3 regions of the Rhizobium sp. 05L429 genome follow, and region 3 is predicted to be linked to each of the others. Evidence: predicted binding sites of a transcription regulator. Region 3 holds the regulator's gene; each other region holds the start of a gene.

What was found. Region 3 encodes PhoB, which activates phosphate uptake and scavenging genes when phosphate is short. Its sites were predicted from a motif close to TGTCATNNANCTGTCAT; they were not measured.
Region 1: the regulator PhoB is predicted to act here: its motif matches at 1,602-1,618, upstream of ppk2 (polyphosphate kinase 2).
Region 2: the regulator PhoB is predicted to act here: its motif matches at 1,282-1,298, upstream of AC1DNW_RS08180 (BtaA family protein).

The regions. Positions count from the first base shown of each region.
Region 1 is NZ_JBFTNV010000044.1:29,880-33,158, forward strand. Features, by position in the region: gene AC1DNW_RS32085 (ABC transporter permease subunit) at 1-595, shown strand, start outside; gene ppk2 (polyphosphate kinase 2) at 641-1,549, opposite strand; gene AC1DNW_RS32095 (ABC transporter substrate-binding protein) at 1,883-3,058, shown strand; gene AC1DNW_RS32100 (branched-chain amino acid ABC transporter permease) at 3,114-3,279, shown strand, end outside.
Region 2 is NZ_JBFTNV010000006.1:110,279-113,557, reverse strand. Features, by position in the region: gene AC1DNW_RS08185 (serine hydrolase domain-containing protein) at 1-1,146, opposite strand, end outside; gene AC1DNW_RS08180 (BtaA family protein) at 1,343-2,587, shown strand; gene AC1DNW_RS08175 (class I SAM-dependent methyltransferase) at 2,602-3,255, shown strand.
Region 3 is NZ_JBFTNV010000021.1:10,504-13,782, forward strand. Features, by position in the region: gene pstB (phosphate ABC transporter ATP-binding protein PstB) at 1-328, shown strand, start outside; gene phoU (phosphate signaling complex protein PhoU) at 373-1,086, shown strand; gene phoB (phosphate regulon transcriptional regulator PhoB) at 1,218-1,901, shown strand; gene AC1DNW_RS21225 (LysR family transcriptional regulator) at 2,180-3,103, opposite strand.

The DNA of each region.
Region 1 (3,279 bases), on a different contig from region 3:
CTCGGGCATTCTCGGCGTGATGACAGCCTATGCGCTGGCGCGGCGCGACTTTCCGGGCAAGCGCGCCATCATCCTGCTCTTCCTTCTGCCGCTGCTGATCCCGCCGCTGACCTACGGCATTCCGCTGGCGACCGTGCTCTATCAGCTCGGCCTCGGCGGCACGTTCTGGGGCGTGGTGCTGATCAACCTCGTCCCGTCCTTCCCCTTCGTCGTGCTCGTCATGATCCCTTTCATCGAGCAGATCGATCCGCGCATCGAGGCAGCAGCACGCGTTTTCGGCGCCGGCACGACCAGCCTCTTCATCCGCATTCTGCTGCCGTTGCTTCTGCCTGGAATGCTGGCGGCACTGCTGCTGGTTCTGGTGCGCACGCTTGCCATGTTCGAGCTGACTTTCCTGATCGCGGGGCCGCAGACGCAGACGCTTGTCGTCTCGCTTTATTACGCGGTCTTTGCATCCGGCGTGCGCGCCGGCCAGTCGATCGATGCAATGGCGGTGATCTATATGGTGACGACGCTCTTCTGGCTCATCATCGCGCTGCAGTTCGTCAATCCGACGCAGATCGTCGCGCGCGCCAAGCAGCAATCAGCGCATTGAGCATGCTGCTGCCGGAAACCCGGCAGCAGCTTTCTTTTTCAATCGTCAGTAGACTTCGGGAACGTACATTTCCTGAGGAACCGCGCTGCGCTGATAATCATCGTGGCGCACACGATCGGGAAGCACGATCTCCTGCTTCGGCACCTCCTCGTAAGGAATCTGGCCCAGCAGATGCGCGATGCAGTTCAGGCGCGCCCGCTTCTTGTCCACCGCCTGGACGACCCACCACGGCGCTTCGTCGATATGGGTGCGATCCAGCATCTCTTCCTTGGCCTTGGTATATTCCTCCCAGTGGACGCGGCTCTGCAGGTCCATCGGCGAAAGCTTCCACTGCTTCAGCGGATCGTGGATGCGCATGTTGAAGCGGAATTCCTGCTCCTCGTCGGTGATCGAGAACCAGTACTTGATGAGAATGATCCCCGAACGCACCAGCATGCGCTCGAACTCAGGGACCGAGCGGAAGAACTCTTCCAGCTCGTCCTTGGTGCAGAAGCCCATGACGCGCTCGACGCCGGCGCGGTTGTACCAACTGCGGTCGAAGAGCACCATTTCGCCTGACGATGGCAGGTGTGGAGTGTAGCGCTGGAAATACCACTGGTTCCGCTCGCGCTCGGTCGGCGCCGGCAGTGCGACGACACGGCAGACGCGCGGATTGAGGCGCTGGGTCACGCGCTTGATCGCGCCGCCCTTACCGGCGGAGTCACGGCCTTCGAAAAGCACGACGACCTTGAGCTTCTTGTACTGAACCCAGTCCTGCAGGCGGACTAGTTCATGCTGCAGGCGGAAAAGCTCGCGGAAATAGAGCTTGCGTTCGAGCGTCTGTTCCGCCGGGCCGGACATGCCCTCGGCGACCAGCTCGTCGAGCCGGTCCTCCTCCAACTGCAGTTTCAGCTCTTCGTCGAAGCTGTCTGCAATTTCGTTCTTGATACGGTCGAGCTCAGTGTTTTCGATCATGGCACGCTCCCTGTTCAATTTGCTCGATAAAGCACGTTCTCGCCATAGCTATATGACAGAGTTGCGACGATCGAAAATTTGCTTTGGCAAAACGCAAAATTACAGACCGGGAACCCCGGCTTGTACAGCCTTTTATGGCCGTTTCGGCGGTGGCAATCGACTGGTTCTACAGATGGCCGCGGCTTGTGCCATGTCAAGTTTTATGTATACATTGGACTTGCTGAGCAATTTTCGCGACGGCGGCGTTTTCTTCGGAGGAGCGAAGGAAAACGCGCAGGTCGCGGGCATATCTCCGGGAGAGAGATATGGTGCGCAACATTGGGAGGAGTATACATGGTTTCGTTTTCGAGAAGACTATTCGTTGCCGGCGCTGCGCTCGCGACGCTTGCCGGAGCACCTGCATTTGCACAGGAAACGGTGAAGATCGGCGTGATCCTGCCTATGACAGGCCCTTTCGCCTCAACCGGACGCCAGGTCGAGGCGGGCGCTCGCGCATACATGGCAATCAATGGCGATACGGTTGCAGGCAAGAAGATCGAGCTTGTCCTGCGTGACGACGCCGGCACGGCCGACCAGACCCGCCGCATCGCCCAGGAACTCGTCGTCAATGACGGCGTCAAGATGCTGGTCGGCTTCGGTCTGACGCCACTTGCCATGGGTGTCGCCCCAGTTCTCAATCAGGCAAAGGTCCCGGCGATCATCACCTCGGCCACGACTTCGGCGATCATGAAGCAGTCGCCCTATTTCGTGCGTACCTCGATGGGCGGTCCGCAATCGGCCGTTCCGGTCGCCACCTGGGCCGTCCAGAACAACCTGAAACGGGTCGTCACGCTGGTGACTGACTACGGCCCGGGTATCGACATCGAGAAGGGCTTTACCGACCAGTTCAAGAAGGAGGGCGGCACGGTTGTAGAAGCGCTTCGTGTTCCCCTGCAGAACCCCGATTTTGCACCCTTCCTTCAGCGCGTGCGCGATGCCAAGCCGGATGCCCTCTTCGTCTTCGTGCCCTCGGGCGTCGGCGCGATCTTCATGAAACAGTTCATCGACCGGGGTCTTGCGGATGCCGGCATCAAGCTGATCGCCACCGGCGACGTCACCGATGACGACCTCCTMAACGGCATGGGACCGGCCGCCAAGGGTGTCATCACCGGCCACTTCTATTCGACCGACCACGACAGTCCGGAAAACAAGGCCTTCGTTGCCGAAGTCCGTAAGGCCAACAAAAATATGCGCCCGAACTTCATGTCGGTCGGCSGTTATGACGCCATGCATGTCGCCTATGCCGCGCTCGAAAAGACCGGCGGCGATACCGATGGCACCAAGCTCGTCGAAGCCATGAAGGGCATGGAGTTCGTCAGCCCCCGTGGTCCGATCACTATCGATCCGGCAACTCGCGACATCGTGCAGGACATCTACATGCGCGAGGTCAAGGAGAAGAATGGCGAGCTCTACAATGTCGAGTTCGCGACTTACCCGAAGATCCACGATCCGAATACGGCTGCCAAGTAAGCCCCGAGGAACAGGCGGCGGAAGCAATTCCGCCGCCTGGATGCAGTGAGGTCTCATGCTGACAATCCTGTTCGACGGCATTGCCTATGGCATGCTTCTCTTTGTTCTAGCCTGCGGATTGTCGGTCACGCTGGGCCTGATGAATTTCGTCAATCTGGCGCATGGCGCCTTCGCCATGGCAGGCGGCTACGTCACCGTCATCATGATGAATAGCTACGGCA
Region 2 (3,279 bases), on a different contig from region 3:
ACTTGATGTCGGCGTCCGCATCATCGCTACGAATCCCTCCGGCAGAAGCCTCTGCCCGTTCCATACGCCATCCTGCAGCAGGAATTGGCCGAAGCGCGCCCAGTCATGTCCCGTCGCATAGAGATAGGAGCTGCCGGCAAATGTGCCGCGCTCATCGGCCTCGAAAACGGCGCTCGTCATTCCGAGCGGACCGAATAGCGCATCGCGCGGATAGTCGAAGGCCGCGCGCGGATCGCCGACCTTGTTCATCCAGATGCGAGACAGGAGCAAGGCCGTGCCACTCGAATAATGGAAATCCGTGCCCGGAGCAGCCATGAGAGACGCATTCGCCGGCAGGGAAACCATATCAGGATCGAGATAGAGCATGCGCGTCACATCGGCGACGGCACCGTAATCCTCATTGAAGGCGAGCCCGCTTTCCATGCCCATCAGGTCGGAAAGCTTGATGTCGCCGCGCGTATCATTCGCCCATTGCGGCAAAAGATGTGTGTCGTCATAGGAGATCTTGCCTGACAGCATCAACCGGCCGATCAGCGCCGCGTTGACCGTCTTCGTCATCGACCAGCCGACGAGCGGCGTGCTGACGCTGAAGCCCGGCCCGTAGCTTTCAGCAATGATGCGGCCATCCTGCACGACGACCATCGCCCGCATCGCCGGCCCGGCAAGCTTGGCATCGGCCAGAAGCGCCGCGATTTTCGCATTTCCGGCCGCGGTATCGACGCCCTCGCCATCCGGCCAGACTGCGTCGTTTTCGCCCGCCCGCGGCGCCGGTACGAGCGGCGTAGCCTTGGAGGCGGCATCGAAATCACCGTCGGGCACGCTGGTGCAGCCGAAGGCGCCACGATAAAGCGCGTAGTTCGGCGCAAACAGGCCCATGAAGCGCGAGGTCACCCGCCCGGCGTCACGATCGACCTCGACGCGCATCAGCCGCAGCAGCGGGTTTCCAGGCGCCTGCACGTCGTCATAAAGCACGGCGTCGGGATCGCGGCCGGCGATGAAGACATTGGAACAGACGATCTTGGCGGCGTAGCCATTGCCCACTTTCAGAAGCTCCGGCGGGCTTAAGGAGAGCCACGCGGCTGCGCCTGTGACAGCGAGAATGACAAGCAGGCCCAAGCCCTTGACGATACGCGGAACAACTCGCATGCAATCCTCCACGGAACGGAGAGAAGCAGGAAACTTGGCTCACGGAAAGAGAGAAGCGAAAAGAAGCTCTTCAATCGACTTCAAATTTCGAGGAGGTCTTCACAGAGCTTCGCGGAAGCCTTGGCCCACAGGGCTCGTCATMAAACTGTAGCAGAGGCGCGTTACACGCCCTGAACGCTAAAAAGGTGACAGACTCATGTCGGAATTTGCACCGGATACCGGCTTCCGCAAGAACCGGAAACTCAAGGCAGCGCTTCTCCGCCACAAGGCTTTTTCCAAGGACGGCTTCTCCGAGCGACTCTTCGGCCTTCTCTTTTCCGGCCTCGTTTATCCGCAGATCTGGGAAGACCCTGATCTCGATATGCAGGCGATGGAGCTGAAGCCTAATCACCGTATCGTCACGATCGGTTCCGGTGGCTGCAACATGCTCGCCTACCTTTCCAAGGCGCCGGCTTCGATCGACGTGGTGGATCTCAATCCGCACCATATCGCGCTGAACAGGCTGAAGCTTGCCGCTTTCAAGAACCTGCCGAACCATACCGATCTCGTCCGTTTCCTGGCGATGCCGAACGAGAAATCGAACAGCCGGGTTTTCGACAGTGTCCTGTCGTCGAATCTTGATGAGACAACCCGCGCTTACTGGAACACCCGCAAGTTCGGCCGTCGTCGCGTCACCGTCTTTAATCGCAATATCTATGAAACCGGCCTGCTCGGCCGCTTCATCGGCGCCGCTCATCTGCTCGCCCGCCTGCACGGCGTGAAACTGCAGGAAATGACCAAGACCCGGTCGATCCGCGAGCAGCGCCAGTTCTTCGAAGACCAGATCGCTCCCCTCTTCGAAAAGCCCGTCGTACGCTGGATCACCAACCGCAAGAGCTCGCTCTTCGGTCTCGGCATCCCGCCACAGCAATATGACGAGCTGGCAAGCCTTGCCGCCGACAATTCCATCGCACCGGTTCTYAAGCACCGCCTCGAAAAGCTCGCCTGTCATTTCCCGATGCGCGACAACTATTTCGCCTGGCAGGCTTTCGCACGCCGCTATGCCGATGGCGAGGAAGGCCCGCTGCCGACCTATCTGAAGCCGGAGCATTACGAAGTGATCCGCGCCAATGTCGATCGTGTCAACGTCCATCACGCAAGCTTCACGGAGCTTCTGGCCGGCKAGCCCGCCGCCTCGCGCGACCGCTACATCCTGCTCGATGCACAGGACTGGATGACCGATCAGCAGCTCAACGATGTCTGGCGCGAGATCACCCGCACGGCGCGCGAAGGCGCCCGGGTGATTTTCCGCACGGCAGCCGAAAAGAGCATTATCGAAGGCCGCCTCGCCCCTGAAATTCGCGACCAGTGGCACTATTTCGAAGAGCAGTCGCGTGAGATGACCACCCAGGACCGTTCGGCGATTTACGGCGGTTTCCACATCTACGGGAAAAAGGCGTGAGCAAAGTCGACGAGATGACCGTCAAGAGCGAGGAACATGCCGACCTGATGGACGGCATGTATCGCTACCAGCGCCATTTCTACGACCTGACCCGCAAATACTATCTTCTCGGCCGCGACCGCACGATCCGCAATCTCGACGTTCCCGAGGGCGGCACGCTCTTGGAAGTCGGCTGCGGCACCGGCCGCAACATGGCCTTTGCCCACAAGCACTTCCCGACGGCGAAACTCTACGGTCTCGACATCTCCCAGGAAATGCTGATCTCGGCGCGCAAGACCTTTGCCACCAAGGCGACGATCCCTGACTTTCGCGTGGCGGACGCCACCGCCTACACGCCGCGCGAATTCGGCACTGTCGGGTTCGACCGCATCCTCATTTCCTATGCGCTTTCGATGATCCCGGATTGGGAACGCGCGGTGGATGCATCGATTGCCGCGCTCAATCCCGGCGGCGAGCTCCACATCGTCGATTTCGGCCAACAGGAAGGCCTGCCCGCCTGGTTCCGCAGCCTGCTGCAGGCCTGGCTCGCCAAATTCCATGTCACCCCACGCGCCAATCTGCGCGAGGTTCTGGAAGCGCAAGCTGCTGAAAATAACGCGAGATTGTCGTTCGAGGCGATCGGCGGCGGTTACGCCTGGCGGGCCGCGATTATCAGCAAGCGCTCATAATTCGCTTGTAAATAACCATTTTTT
Region 3 (3,279 bases):
ATCCGGCACCGGCCTTTCCGGCGGTCAGCAGCAGCGTCTGTGCATCGCACGCGCCGTTGCCGTCAGCCCGGAAGTCATCCTGATGGACGAGCCCTGCTCGGCGCTCGACCCGATCGCAACTGCCAAGGTCGAAGAGCTGATCCACGAGCTGCGTGAAAACTACACGATCGTCATCGTGACGCATTCCATGCAGCAGGCCGCTCGCGTATCGCAGCGCACGGCTATGTTCCACCTCGGCAACCTGGTCGAGGAGAACGATACCGACAAGATGTTCACCAACCCGGACGATCCGCGTACCCAGGACTACATCATGGGTCGCTTCGGCTGATTTTGGCGATGTGAAGCCTTCCCGATTTTCGAGGACAAAGCCCCATGGCATCAACACATATTTTCTCTGCTTACGATGACGATCTGAAATTCCTGTCCCGGCGCATTTCCGAGATGGGTGGTCTTGCCGAACAGATGGGCGGCGACGCTGTCCGCGCGCTCGTCAACGGCGATACCGCGCTTGCTCAGAAGGTCATTTCCGACGATGTGATCCTCGATCACGCCGAGCGCGAGATCAACGACAAGGCGATCGTCACGATCGCCCGTCGCCAGCCGATGGCCTCCGACCTTCGCGAGATCATGGGTTCGATCCGCATCGCCGCCGACCTCGAGCGCGTCGGCGATCTCGGCAAGAACACGGCAAAGCGCGTCATCGCGGTGCAGAGCACCGGCGTTCCGCGCAAGCTCGCCCGCGGCCTCGAGCATCTCTCCGAACTGGCGCTCGTCCAGCTCAAGGAAGTGCTCGACGTCTACACCAATCGTTCAGCTGACAAGGCGAATGCGATCCGCGAACGCGACGACGAGATCGACGCGATGTACACTTCGCTGTTCCGCGAACTCCTGACCTACATGATGGAAGATCCGCGCAACATCACGAGCTGCACGCATCTTCTCTTCTGCGCCAAGAACATCGAGCGCATCGGCGACCATGCAACCAACATCGCCGAGACGATCTACTACATGGCAACCGGCGCCCAGCCGGAGGGCGAGCGTCCGAAGGACGACAGCTCCAATACCGTTGGTGCGGTGACGGAGTAATCTGGACCTGCCGATTGCGTGCGCGCCCCGCGCTGGGGCGCGCAAGGGTCGCAGCCAATTCCGAGTTCCTGCATGGTCCCTTGCTTAAATCACCCCCGGTTTAAGGATCATGCATTAGGAGACTGACACGCATGATCCCAAGAGTTGCAGTTGTTGAAGATGAAGAGGCACTCAGCGTGCTTCTCCGCTACAATCTCGAGGCTGAAGGTTTCGAGGTGGATACGATCCTCCGTGGCGACGAGGCCGAAATCCGGCTTCAGGAGCGCACCCCGGACCTGCTCATCCTTGACTGGATGCTGCCGGGCGTTTCCGGCATCGAGCTCTGCCGCCGGCTGCGCATGCGGCCGGAAACCGAGCGTCTGCCGATCATCATGCTGACGGCACGCGGCGAAGAGAGCGAGCGCGTTCGCGGTCTCTCGACCGGCGCGGATGACTATGTCGTCAAGCCCTTCTCCACGCCGGAACTCGTTGCCCGCGTCAAGGCGATGCTGCGACGCGCCCGTCCGGAGGTTCTCTCCACCGTTTTGAAGTGTGGTGATATCGAGCTCGATCGCGAAACCCATCGCGTCCATCGCAAGAGCCGCGAAGTCCGCCTCGGCCCGACCGAATTCCGCCTCTTGGAATTCCTGATGTCGTCGCCGGGCAGGGTCTTCTCCCGCTCGCAGCTTCTCGATGGCGTCTGGGGTCACGATATCTACGTGGATGAACGCACCGTCGACGTCCATGTCGGCCGCCTGCGCAAGGCGCTGAATTTCTCCAACATGCAGGATGTCATCCGCACCGTCCGCGGCGCGGGATATTCCATGGAAGCCTGATCCGAGTGATCGGAGGTCACGAACGGGTCGTCTGGGTAACCGGGCGGCCCGTTTGTTTGTTCGGGTGGGCTTTTTAAGAGTAGACGTTGGCTTGCTGACGCCTTGACCGACATGCCCCTTGCATCGCGAGGGCTCAAGCGATGACGGGGACATCTGCTATGCGCCGATTGCGAACATTCTCTGAGCCTTGAGCATCGACTGATTTGGGGCCGGAAGGGGACTGTCGGCTTGCTGGCGCTAGCCAATCGAAGCCGTCACCAAGATGAGCGTGAGCTCTGCTATGGAACTTCAGCATAGCGGATGATGCTCTGATTTTGTACGTTGGCGACTAGTTCATCAGAACGAGACAAAAATCGGCGGAGCAAAGGTGAGGAATTTGAATCGTTGTATCCTAAGGTGAGATCAATTGTCGGAGGCACACCCTCAAGTGCTCTGGCAACGACATTTGGCGTCAGCATATTTTGCGCATAAAGCGGAATAAGCGTTATTCCACCTGTAGACACGACGAGCGACATTGCTGATGGTAGGCCTTCACCTTCGTACTCTGCCTTGAGTGTGATCCCAACGTTCGACGCGTACTCCTGGATCACGGATTGCAAGACCGGAGAAATTCTAGCCGAACTGACGTAAGTTTCGCGGGCAAGATCCTGTGGCCGGATCTTTTTCTGCGACGTCAAGCGATGGTCAGCCGGCAGCACGGCGATCAGTGGCTCCTTGGCTAAAAACTTGAACGACACACCAACACTCTGCGTCTCGGGGCGAAGGAAAGCGACGTCCAGCTTGCCTCGCATCAGTGCCAGAGCAAGGTCCGGGGAAGACTGACTGGACAATATGATTTCAACCTCCGGCGCTTCCTCACGAATAATGCGCAGTGCATGGGGTAGCCACACGACCTCTTGCCCTGCGAGAAAACCGATAGTGAACGACTGCTTTTGCGGCTGCTCTGCCCGCCGGGCCCCTTCCGCAGCCGCCTCGACTTGCAACAACGCCAGCCGCGCGTGATCAAGAAACACTTTACCGGCGGCGGTGAGCGTCACGCCGCGCGGCTGCCGTTCCAGCAGTTTTACACRGACTTCGGTTTCCAGATCGCGAATTTGCCTGCTGAGTGAGGGCTGGGAAGTGTGTAGCCGCCGCTCGGCTGCGGTCAGTAAGCTTCCCTCTTCCGCAACAGCAATAAAATAGCGCAAATGCCTGAGTTCCATCGCGTCCCCGCTATGCCTTTAAGGCATAGCTCGAACGTACAAGGTATTTGTCCTTGATAAAAGGGGGATTTAATTAACGCCGCAATCTAGGGACATAGTCGAATGCTTCATCGGAAGTATTTCGCAGTCAACTGTGTCCAGTCAGAGAAGGAAAGCTAAATGTCTAAAAGCCTACC